Regions from separate parts of the Pseudoalteromonas sp. B160 genome, predicted to be linked through region 2. Evidence: predicted binding sites of a transcription regulator. Region 2 holds the regulator's gene; each other region holds the start of a gene.
What was found. Region 2 encodes MetJ, which represses methionine synthesis genes. Its sites were predicted from a motif close to TAGACGTCTAGACGTCTA; they were not measured.
Positions count from the first base shown of each region.

Region 1 (4,220 bases), 2.1 Mb from region 2:
GTCAAAGGGCGTTTAAAAATCCCAATGAGTGGTGAGCAATTTGCACAAAAAATATCAACAGTGCTCGCTCGTGAACCTTTAGTTAGCCTAGTACGTGATGAGCTAATTGAGACCATCGCTTGGTGTACTGGAGGTGGTCAAGGTTATATTGATTTGGCTGCTAGCCAGGGGATTGATGCCTATTTAACAGGCGAGGCTTCAGAGCAGACCATTCACAGTTCTCGTGAGCAAAAGATCGATTTTTTTGCCGCAGGCCATCACGCCACCGAACGCTATGGCATAAAAGCGCTCGGTGAGTTATTGGCTGAGCAACATGGCTTTGATGTAACCTTTATTGATATAGACAACCCAGTTTGAGTTGCCAGCTACTTCACTTTAAGTGAGTGAGATGTTAAAGCGCTTCTGGATCAATCCAGCGGCGCACACTTATCCACGTACTACCGATTACTTCATGCCAATAACTTGTGACTGCCTTTAATACTTCAACACTCGGAATATATTGTTTGCGATGAGGCCACGCTGAGAAATCGTAAAAATCAGTGGCGGCGGGAATAACATCAACGCCTTGGCTATTAAATAGATCTTTTGCTCGTGCCATGTGACTTGCCGAAGTTACCAGTGCAACTTTAAAATCAACTAGAGCAGGTGCTAAAAGCCGTGCTTCATCGGCGGTATCCATAGCCGTAGGATTTTGTTTAATACGCTGCGCATCAATACCTAAACTTATCGCGGTTTGTTGCATCAAACTACTGTTGGTCACTTTATTGTAACCGCCACCTGAAACAATAAGTTGAGCTTGTGGGTACACATATGCTAAGCGCATACCTTCGATTAGGCGGCTTTTAGCACAATTACCAAGTTGGCTATTGGCGTTAAGTTTTGGGTTAGGATTTATATCACAACCAAGTACCACTATTTTATCGAGTATCGGCTGTTTACTTGTATCAAAAATATACTTTAACTGTGAATTTGGAGCAATTATTTTTTGACCAATAAAAGGGGTACTAATCAGCAATAAACTGGTGATTGCGATTAAACCAACAAATACGCTGACTTTCTTGGTACGCAGTGCGATTAATAAGCAAACAAAGCACAGTAGAGCAAACAGAGGCAATGGCATCAGCATTGCACCGAGGATTTTTTTCAGTTCAAACATCACAGTAGCACACATAAAGGGGTTTTCTGTATGCTACTGGGTTAAACCTATTTTATCGACCGTTATTTAACTTACAGGTATTTAAAAAGTGGCGATACACTGGGTTATCTTTCATATTCTTTTTCATGGCTAAATACATTGGACGGGTTAATCCCAGTGCGCCTAATGGAATCGACTTAATGAGTCCTTGGCTTTCATATGGTGTTACTAACCAATCCGGTAATGCTGCAACCCCCATTCCGGCACTGACAAGCTGAAAAATGAGCAAGCCCTGATCTACGGTTTTCAAGGTGCCATCAAAACGTGCATTTTGAATAAAATGTTTGAAGATATCCTGACGCTCTCGTGGAATAGGGTACGAAATAATCGTCTCGTTTTTCAAATCAAGTGCCGTTACATAGGCTTTTTTCGCTAGTTCATGATCAGGAGCAACAATTAATTTAAGTTTAAAATCAAATAAATGTGCGTATTCAAGTTTATCTGGTTCACGAATGTCTGAAGTGAGTACTAAATCTAATTCATCACTGAGCAGATCAGGAATAGCGTCATAACTAAAGCCGCGCTCATAATCAACTTTGATATCAGGCCAAAAGTTATTGAATTCTTTAATTGTTGGTAATAACCAATGAAAACAAGCATGGCATTCAACACTAAGTCGTAATTGTGAAATTGGTTGATTAAGACTTTCTTTTAAACGGCATTTGGTTGCTTCAACACGCGGGAGTACTTCGCTGGCAAGTTCAAGTAATAGCATACCTTGTGGGGTAAAGCGCACCGGTTGAGTTTTACGTTCAAATAGTTGGCAATCAAGTTTGTTTTCTAAATCTTTGATTTGATGAGACAAAGCGGATTGAGTCAAAAATAATTCGCGCGCAGTATTTACCAAGGAACCGGTTTCTTTCAAGGTTGCGATGGTCTTTAAGTGTTTTACATCAATCATCTTTAATAATTCTCATGGTAAAGGTGAGTTTAACTCAGATTACAGCCATAATACGCCTTAAATTAAGATGCATCAACGTCTAGATGGCTATAAACCCCATTTTTTTACGTGAAATTTACAAATATACCATAGCATCATATTTGACAGCGTTGTCATTATATTTTTTGAGTTTGCAAAAAAATATTTCCATGAATTTACCTCAAGTTGAAACTGAGGAAGCATCAATTGTTTGATGTCAGGTATAGGTTTATGGTTTTAGCTATCTAAACAGCTGGAAGGGAATTTCAACATGGCACAATTACATAACTTAGGTTTTCCTCGCATAGGTAGAAAGCGTGAACTAAAATTTGCAGTAGAATCATACTGGGCTGGTAAAATCAGCCAAGCGCAGTTGCTTGAACAAGGTAAGACGATCCGCGCAGAAAATTGGGCTCTTCAAGCAGATGCTGGGATTGATTTATTACCGGTAGGTGACTTTGCTTGGTATGACCATGTGTTATCTACCTCTTTATTGATTGGCGCAGTGCCCAAGCGTCATCAAAAAGCGGATGGTAGCATTGATCTTGATACATTATTTCGTATTGGGCGTGGTCGCGCACCAAGCGGTTGTTCATGTGCAGCAAGCGAAATGACAAAGTGGTTTAATACTAATTATCATTACATAGTTCCAGAGCTAACTCATGATCAGCAGTTTCAACTAACCTGGACTGAGTTATTCGAGCAAGTTACTCAAGCACAAGCATTGGGGCACAATGCAAAAGTAGTATTGGTCGGCCCAGTCACTTATCTTTACTTAGCAAAAAGTGCAGGTGAGGAGTTTGATAAACTTAGCTTACTTGAAAAACTATTAGCTGTTTATCAACACGTGTTCGCTAAATTAGCGCAGCAAGGGATTGAATGGGTACAGGTTGATGAGCCTATATTAGGTTTAGAGCTGACAGAAGATTATCAAGAGGCATTAAAAACAAGCTTTCGTGCACTTGCAGGTCAAGGCGTGAAGTTGTTACTTGCTAGTTATTTTGACTCGGTCACTGCCTACTTTGATGATATTGCAGGTTACCCTGTTGATGGCGTACATTTTGATTGTGTTGCAACAAATGTTGATGTTGCAAAACTAGATATATTATTAAGTACAGATCAAGTTTTATCATTAGGCGTAGTAAATGGCCGTAATATTTGGCGTACTGATTTAGAGGTTGTATTTAATAGCATAAAAGACATTGCGCTAAAGCGCGGTGATAATCTATGGCTTGCTCCATCTTGTTCTTTACTGCATACACCGGTTGATTTAGAGCAAGAAGAAAAGCTCGATGATGAGCTTTGTTCATGGCTTGCATTTGCAAAACAAAAAGGCCAAGAGTTGTCATTATTAAAAGCCGCGCTTGAAAGCAATGATAGCAGTGAGCTCGTTGCTTATTCAGCACCTATTAAAGCACGCTTAACCTCTACTCGTGTAAATAATACAGCTGTACAAAAGCGTGTAACTGCACTCACCGCAAAAGACGGTAAGCGTAATCATGCATTTTCTCAACGTATTGAAAAACAACATGCAGCACTTAATTTACCGCTACTGCCGACCACCACCATAGGATCATTTCCACAAACTCAAGTAATTCGTCAAGCACGCCGTGATTATAAAGCCGGTGAATTATCTGCGGATGATTATCAAAGGCAAATGAAAGCAGAAATTCGTTACGCTGTTGAAGAGCAAGAGGCGCTTGATTTAGATGTGTTAGTGCACGGCGAAGCGGAGCGTAATGACATGGTTGAATACTTTGCTGAACTATTAGAAGGCTTTGCTTTTACCCAGTTTGGTTGGGTGCAAAGCTACGGCTCGCGATGTGTGAAACCACCTGTAATTTGGGGGGATGTATCACGTGAACAAGCGATGACGGTTCAGTGGACAAAATACGCACAGTCGCTGACGAGTAAGAAAATGAAAGGCATGCTAACAGGTCCTGTAACTATTCTGTTTTGGTCATTCATTCGTGATGATTTAGACAAACCCACCATCGCTAATCAAATTGCACTTGCGTTACGTGATGAAGTGGTCGATTTACAAAATGCCGGTATTGATATTATTCAAATTGATGAACCTGCATTTCGTGAAGGTATGCCGCTTAA
Region 1 is NZ_JARLUX010000001.1:3,392,023-3,396,242, forward strand. Features, by position in the region: gene P4S61_RS15895 (Nif3-like dinuclear metal center hexameric protein) at 1-357, shown strand, start outside; gene P4S61_RS15900 (ElyC/SanA/YdcF family protein) at 392-1,156, opposite strand; gene P4S61_RS15905 (LysR family transcriptional regulator) at 1,209-2,096, opposite strand; gene metE (5-methyltetrahydropteroyltriglutamate--homocysteine S-methyltransferase) at 2,386-4,220, shown strand, end outside.
Region 1: the regulator MetJ is predicted to act here: its motif matches at 2,169-2,186, upstream of metE (5-methyltetrahydropteroyltriglutamate--homocysteine S-methyltransferase).

Region 2 (4,220 bases):
AGTAAGTTTGCTTGGCCACGACATACTTTAGAATACTTAATCGCTTTTTTTACTTTACGAGGGTCGGTACTAAACACCCCTTGGGTATCAGTCCAAATTGATACCTGACTAGCATGACAATAACTGCTTAACAAAGTCGCGCTGTAATCACTGCCATTGCGCCCCAAAGTAACGGTATTTGCTTGGCAATCAGCGGCTATAAAACCGGTAACAATATTAATGCAATTGGCTGAAATTAACTCGGCACAGGCTTGTTGATTTTTTTGATGTAATAATTGCCCATCATTAAGGGTAAACAATTGACGAGCATCAACATCTTGAGCTGCAACATTTAACTGTTTTAAATAGCTAGCCAATAATCGTGCCGACCAAACTTCACCGTGAGCAAGCAATGCGGCTTCCTGTAAGCTTTGCTGTTGAGTTTGCTGTGCAATTAAGGCTAGCTCTTGTTCTAATACGTTTAATGCCGTATGTCGCGCTGCTGGACTCAATAACTGCTCGATCAAAGTACGTTGATGATTATCAAGCTGCAATAAAATATCACTCACTGCCTGTTGATCACCTTGCTGGTAACTATGCCATAACGTAACTAACGTATTGGTAGTTTTACCTGCTGCGGATACCACCACACAATCACCGGCTTCCGTATGGGCTAGAATAATATTTGCTACGGCCTGATAACGCTCTGCAGAACTAAGGCTAGAACCACCAAATTTATGAACTATATTTACCATTTTTTATTACCACAAAGCCGTATGTGCAGGAGTCAGTTTAAATGAGTTTGATTGCTCATCATCTTGTTGTTGAACAGAGGAAGCGATTACTTTTGCGCCGTGCTGAGCTTGACCTGGTTTCACTTTATTGAATACACGATCTAAGTCAGCGATTAAATCTTTTACATCTTCAATGCCCACCGAAATACGGATCAGGGTATCACCTACTCCCGCAGCAAGACGAGCAGTTGCCTCCATACCTGCGTGGGTCATAGTTGCAGGGTGACAAATCAAACTCTCAACCCCACCTAATGACTCAGCTAAGCTAAATTCTTCTAAGCTGGTCAAAAATTCTGCAGCATCATTAATATCACCTTTGATATCAAAGCTTACCATGCCACCAAAACCACGTTGCTGCTGTTTAGCGAGTTCATGCTGTGGATGAGATACTAATCCAGGGTAATATACTTGGCTTACATAAGGGGAGTTTTCTAGATATTGAGCAATAATAAAGGCATTTTCTTGATGCTGACGTAAACGAACATTCAAAGTACGTAAACCACGTAACGTTAAGTAGCTATCAAACGGGGCACCGGTAATGCCAATGTTATTAGCCCACCAAGCAAGCTCATCACCCAACTCTTGGGTAGCGGCGATCACCGCACCACCAACAACATCTGAGTGACCGTTAATATATTTAGTGGTCGAATGCACCACAATATCAACACCAAACTCAATTGGGTTTTGCAAAGCAGGTGATAAAAATGTGTTATCGGCACCAACCAATGCACCGCACTGCTTAGCAATCGTGGTGATCGCTTTAATATCAGTTAACCGTAAAATAGGATTACTCGGTGTTTCAATCCAAATTAGCTTTGGTTTTATCTCAAGAATTTTTTGATGATTTTCAGATTTAGTTAAATCTAAAACCACTAACTTTAATAAGCCACGCTTTTCAAGTGAGGTGAATAAGCGGTAACTACCGCCATAGCAATCATGTGGGATCACTAAAGTATCGTCACTGTTTAGCAGCTGAGTAGCTAAATGCACCGCAGCCATGCCCGTTGCAGTGATAATCCCCTTAGCGCCACCTTCAAGCTTAGCGAGCGTTTCAGCGAGTAAATCACGGTTTGGGTTGCCGCTACGGCCATAATCATATTGGCGCTTTTTATCAAAATCAGCAAATGAGTAGGTGGTCGATAAATGAATGGGAGGCACAACCGCGCCGTGATGTTTATCTGCATCAATACCATTGCGTACTGCAATGGTTGCTTTATTCTTTTGACTCATACCGTCACCTACAATTAAATGGATGTTTAGACGTCTAAAAGGTTAGAGGATCAAATTTAATAAGTCAAAGCATTTATGCGGTTTTAGCCGCAAGATTAGAAGTAAAAACATTTAAGCCGCTAGATGGCTAAAAAACAAGTATTTGACTATCTTTTTTAACACGATAGAATTTCGCCATCTTTGCGCTGCAAAAGGTCGCGCAAACAATTAACAACCTGAGGCAACGATACATCCTATGGCTAAATGGAATGGTGAATATATTCACCCATACGCAGAACACGGGAAAAAATCAGAACAAGTTAAAAAGATCACCGTTTCGATCCCGCTAAATGTATTAAAAGTTTTGACTGATGAGCGTACTCGTCGTCAAATTAATAATCTTCGCCATGCAACAAATAGCGAATTACTTTGTGAAGCATTTTTACACGCATTTACTGGCCAACCACTGCCAAACGATGAAGATTTACGTAAAGATAATCCAGAGAAAGTGCCTGAAGAAGTGAAAAAAATCATGCTTGAAATGGGTCTCGAAGTACCTGTACTCAACGAAGATTAAGTTATCATTTGTATATATTCCTGCTTCCAGGAATTGGCTACAAAAAAACCTCAGTAACGTAAGTTACTGAGGTTTTTATTATTGTGCCATTACCAATTGCAGCTAAGCAGCTACTCCATGTAGTTTTCCGGCATATCAATTTGTGCAACACCAGAATCAATTGCCGCTTGCGCTACTGCTTTGGCAATGCGCGGTAATAAACGCGGATCCATCGGTTTTGGAATAATATACTGCGCACCAAATTCAAGTGTCTCAACACCCGCCGCTTTTAATACTTCCGCTGGTACTGGTTCTTTAGCAATGCTACGAATAGCATCAACCGCAGCAATTTTCATTTCATCATTAATTTTGCTTGCACGCACATCTAGCGCACCACGGAAAATAAATGGGAAACACAGCACGTTGTTAACTTGGTTTGGATAATCTGAACGACCCGTTGCCATGATTAAATCATCGCGAGCACCATGAGCAAGCACTGGTGAGATTTCTGGATCTGGGTTTGAACAGGCAAACACTACAGGTCGATCAGCCATTAGCTTAAGATCGTCAGGAGAAAGTAAATTCGGGCCAGATACACCAACAAATACATCGGCATCAGCAATAACATCTTGCAGTGTGCGCTTATCTGTATTGTTAGCGAATAACTGTTTGTACTCGTTTAAATCATCACGACGAGTATGAATAACGCCTTTACGATCTAACATGTAAATATGTTCACGCAATGCACCACACTTGATCAGTAGCTCCATACACGCAACCGCTGCGGCACCGGCTCCTAAACAAACGATAATCGCATCTTCGATTTCTTTGCCTTGTACTTCAAGTGCGTTGATCATACCAGCAGCCGTTACAATCGCGGTACCGTGTTGATCGTCGTGGAACACTGGAATACTACAACGCTCGATCAATGCTTTTTCTATTTCAAAACACTCTGGCGCTTTAATGTCTTCTAAGTTAATACCGCCAAACGTATCAGCGATGTTAGCAACTGTATTGATGAAATCTTCGGTGGTATTGTGTTTCACCTCAATATCTATCGAATCTAGACCCGCAAAGCGTTTAAATAATAACGCTTTACCTTCCATAACCGGTTTTGAAGCCAATGGACCTAAGTTACCTAAACCTAAAATAGCGGTGCCGTTAGTAATAACCGCAACCATATTGCCTTTACCGGTGTATTTGTAGGCATTAGCGGGATCAGCAGCTATTTCACGTACCGGTTCTGCAACACCGAGGCTGTATGCGAGTGCAAGATCCTGTACGGTTTCAGCTGGCTTTGTAAGCTCAACGCTAATTTTTCCTGGAACGGGGTGCGAATGGTAATGTAAAGCTTGTTCACGAAAGTCTGACATAACGCGATTTTATCCTGCAAGTAAGTTAAGTTGAAAGTGAGAGTAAGCAGTTCTTATATCTTATAGGGAACGATACCTATATTATAATTAAATTCAAGCAATATCAGGTCTATCCTGTTATATGCTATATCCGTTAATTTTATGCGTTTTGTCAGCATTTTTTGCAAAAAAGCTTCAATTTTCGGCTATAAAAACGCCACAAAGCATCAAAAAACCCATCTTAAAATGCTCATTATGCAACGCTTTAAAGCAAAAATAATGACCTATGACTAAAAACCATCAAAGTAAGACGTTAACAACATTTAACCG
Region 2 is NZ_JARLUX010000001.1:1,340,310-1,344,529, forward strand. Features, by position in the region: partial or broken gene metL (bifunctional aspartate kinase/homoserine dehydrogenase II) at 1-734, opposite strand, end outside; gene metB (cystathionine gamma-synthase) at 741-2,003, opposite strand; gene metJ (met regulon transcriptional regulator MetJ) at 2,239-2,559, shown strand; gene P4S61_RS06245 (malic enzyme-like NAD(P)-binding protein) at 2,670-3,911, opposite strand.

Region 3 (4,220 bases), 1.4 Mb from region 2:
CTTGCTCAGCAAGTCTTCGCTAGCTTTGAGAAATACGCGCAAGGTACTGATATTAAAGGTGCACTCGCTTATGGTGGTGCCAGTATTGGCCCGCAAATTAAAGCCATGAAAGATGCACAAGTTGTAGTGGCAACGCCAGGGCGATTACTTGATCATATAATCAAAGGCAGCATTAAGCTATCAAGTGTTGATTCACTGGTGTTTGATGAAGCCGATCGCATGCTTGATATGGGCTTTATTGACGAAATTAAACGTATATTGCGCCATGTTCCCAGTGATCGTCAGACCTTACTATTTTCAGCGACCTTTGACGATAGTGTATTTGAGCTCAGTAAAAAGTTATTAAAAGATCCAAAACTTGTTGAAGTCAATAAACGTAATTCTGCGGCTGTAGAAGTTGAGCAAATCATTTACGCGGTTGATGAAGACCGTAAACGTGAGCTTGTCTCGCACATGATTGGCATGAAAAACTGGCGCCAAGTACTGATCTTTACTCGCACAAAGCAAATGGCCGATCAACTCGCCAAAGAAATGTGTAAAGATGGCTTAAAAACACAGTCAATTCATGGTGATAAATCTCAAGGTGCACGTGATAGAGCACTGCAAGATTTTAAAGAAGGTACCACTCGTGTGCTAGTGGCAACCGATGTTGCAGCTCGAGGTCTAGACATAGTCTCGTTAAAGTATGTGATTAATTTTGAATTACCTTATATAGCTGAAGATTATGTCCACCGTATTGGCCGCACAGGGCGCGCTGGCGAGCAAGGCTTAGCGATGTCATTAGTCAGCCTTGACGAGCAGTGGTTACTTGAAGAAATTGAAGTGTTGCTTGATACTCGTCTAACGCCGCAGTGGTTAGCTGGCTATGAACCTGATCCAAATAAAAAGCCAAAAGACAACCGTAAAAACACCAATAAATCACGTAAAGAGCGCGACAAAAAACGTATTACAGGGCAAAAAACACCAAACAGAAGACGCAAATAATCGTTCTCAGTCGTGACTTATTAATTCATTGCATAGTATAGTATTTATTATCAAGCTCAAAATAAGCAAACGGATATGCTTACTTTGAGTGATAAATTATAAAAACGGATACTTACGCAATTTGTTTTTCAGCTAAGTTTAATTCCATCGTCGCTTTTAATAAGCGGTAAAGATTAATAGATGCATCAATTTCTTCTTTACGGTTGGTTAAACTTTCAATATTTAACCCCAGTGGCACGTCTAAATGCGCGCAACTTCTTAGTATTAAATCTAAGTTTTCACGGCAAATACGTACAGATTCACTCAGTGGGTTTTGCGAATCAAGCATCCGCCATTTAGTTGCATCAGGTACGGAAATTCCTAACCATTGCATAAACTCTAAGGTTTTTTCACTGCCGCAGGGTGTAAAGGTTAGAATAATACGTTTAGGTTCGATACCTTGAGCTTTACAGCTGCGCGCATAACTGGTGATCAAATCCACGGTTGCTTGCGCGTTATACACAGCTTGTGAGATAAAAAATTTACAGCCTTGCGTGGTTTTTTCAAGTAAGCGTTCATGTTCATTACGTTTACTTGCGTGGCGCTCGGCAATGGTAACGCCTCCTAAAAAGAAGTCTTGAGGCTGTTCGCTTAAGACTTTATAAGCATCAGGCAGGCTTAATTTAATATCCCCGTCAGATGATGGACTACCGACTAATACTAGGTTTTTTAAATTAAACTGGTTTTTAGTTTCGCTTAACCACTGTTTAAATTCGGCCACACCGCGCTGTGCAACACTTTTATAAGTGATCACTTCTTGATGCGATAAATTACGTAGTAAGTTACTGTATTCTCGAGGATCTACTGTTTGCTTGAACGGAAAAGGGCGAGGCATCTCAGTGCGACTACTTTCATCTTGAATGTCATAAATAATCACGCCATCGTATTCAATTTCATGCAAACGAGCTAAGAGCTTTTGGGCGATAATTTCAAGCTGCGCTTTATCAGTACCAATACGTGGTGGGGTGGTACCAATTAAGTACACACCCTGATTGGTGTCTTCAATTTTCTCTTGTAGTGATAAAGCCATAATCCTCATTCCAGCTAAGTTAGTGTCTATGACAAATAATATAGCAGCCATTTAGACGTCTAGATAGATTTTTTTAGTGAAACTTTTTCAACGAAGGTGAGTTTTATTCATGTTGCTCTGAATGAAGAGTTCTCTGATACACAACTGTTTACATAATTTATTACCTCAGGGGTCTTATATTGACTTGCTTTGTTGCATAATCGGATGACTAAAAACAAGAAATTTATTCAACTAACAAGGGATAGCAATGAAATTTAAATTATTAGCAACGAGCCTTGCGGTAACGCTTGCACTGGGCGGCTGTGCAAATACCAGCGTCTCAAACATGGTCAAAGAGGTTGAGATTGAACAGTCAACGGTTGCCAGTAGTAATGATCGGGTGTTCTCACAAGATTATTTATTAGAAGAGCTTGATAACGGTTTACGCGTTATGGTGGTGAAAACTGATTACCCTGATGTGGTATCACTACAAATTCCAGTGTCTGTCGGTTCTCGTAATGAAGTCGAAGCAGGTAAAACCGGTTTTGCACACTTTTTTGAACACATGATGTTTAAAGGCTCTGAAAAATATCCGCAAGATGTGTATTCTGATATTCTAAAAAATTCTGGGGTTGATAATCGCGCTTATACAACCAATGATTACACTAACTATCACTTAAACTTTTCAAAGCAACATCTTGATAAAGTACTTGAAATTGAAGCGGATATTTTTCAAAACCTGACTTATTCAGAAGAGCAATTTCGTACCGAAGCATTAACAGTTAAAGGCGAATACCTTAAAAATAATGCCAGCTCGGTTCGTAAGTTACTTTCTGCAGTACGTAATGAAGCATTCGAAAAACATACTTATAAACATACCACCATGGGCTTTTTTGAAGATATTGAAGCCATGCCGGATCAAATGGCATACGGTAAAGAGTTTTTTGCTAAGTTTTATAAACCTGAATATGTGTCATTAGTGATTGTAGGCGATGTTGATCCAGCTGAAACTATGGCTATGGTTAAAAAACACTGGGGCCAATGGCAAAAAGGCGATTTCGTTGCTGATATTCCAACCGAACCAAAACAGCAAGCGGCGAAATATAAACATGAGCAAAACGAAGGCTTACCAGGGCATTGGTTATTAGTATCTTATAAAGGCACAGCCTGGCAGCCAAAACAAAAAGACAGAGCCGCGCTTGATTTACTGTCACAGCTTTATTTTTCAACCAACTCAGAGCTTTACCAAGAGTTAGTGGTTGATAAACAAATTGCTAGCCAAATGTTTAGCTATAATCCTGATACCAAAGATCCCGGCTTATTACATGTTTTTGTGAAAGTTGAAAATGAGGCTGATTTAGCGGTTGCTCGTGATGCAATTAATAGCACCTACGCAAAAGCTCGCACTGAGTTGGTTGATAGCCAAAAGCTAGCTGATTTAAAATCCAATCTTAAATACAGCTTTATTAACGGCCTAGACTCATCACAAGCTATAGGTTCAACCCTTGCCAGTTATATGCATTTTGAGCGCGATCCAGAAGTCGTCAATCAGTTATATGCAACGGCAGATAGCATCACCGCGCAAGATATTAAAGACATTGCTAATAAGTATTTTGTAGACAGTGGTCGTACTACTGTGACTATGTCTGCACTGGATAAAGTGGCTGGCTTTGAACAAGAAGTGGACTTAAACACTCTCGTTGCTAGCAAGCAAACTGTGCAACAGCGTCATTTTAAAGTGCTAGATAAAACCAATAGTTCGCCATTGATTGATATTAACTGGTTATTCCATACCGGTGCTGCGGCTGATCCTAAAGGTCAAAAAGGCGTAGCTGCACTCACTGCGGCCATGCTTGCTCAAGGTGGTTCACAGGCGAAGAGCTACAACGACATTAAACAGGCACTTTATCCATTGGCAGGTAGCTTTGGTTATCAGATAGATAAAGAAATGATTTCGCTACAAGGGCGTGTCCATAAAGATAACGCTGCACAATGGTATGCACTGGTTAGTGAGCAGTTACTAAATCCTGGCTTTAGAGAAGATGACTTTAAACGCCTAAAGAAAGAGCTCATCGACGGTATAAAATCTGGCCTAAAAGCCTCAAATGACGAAGAGCTAGGTAAAGAAGTACTTTATCATAAGCTGTATCAAGGTCACCCATATGAGAGCTATAACTACGGTGATCTA
Region 3 is NZ_JARLUX010000001.1:2,691,020-2,695,239, forward strand. Features, by position in the region: gene P4S61_RS12485 (DEAD/DEAH box helicase) at 1-984, shown strand, start outside; gene P4S61_RS12490 (methylenetetrahydrofolate reductase) at 1,097-2,053, opposite strand; gene P4S61_RS12495 (M16 family metallopeptidase) at 2,301-4,220, shown strand, end outside.
Region 3: the regulator MetJ is predicted to act here: its motif matches at 2,098-2,115, upstream of P4S61_RS12490 (methylenetetrahydrofolate reductase).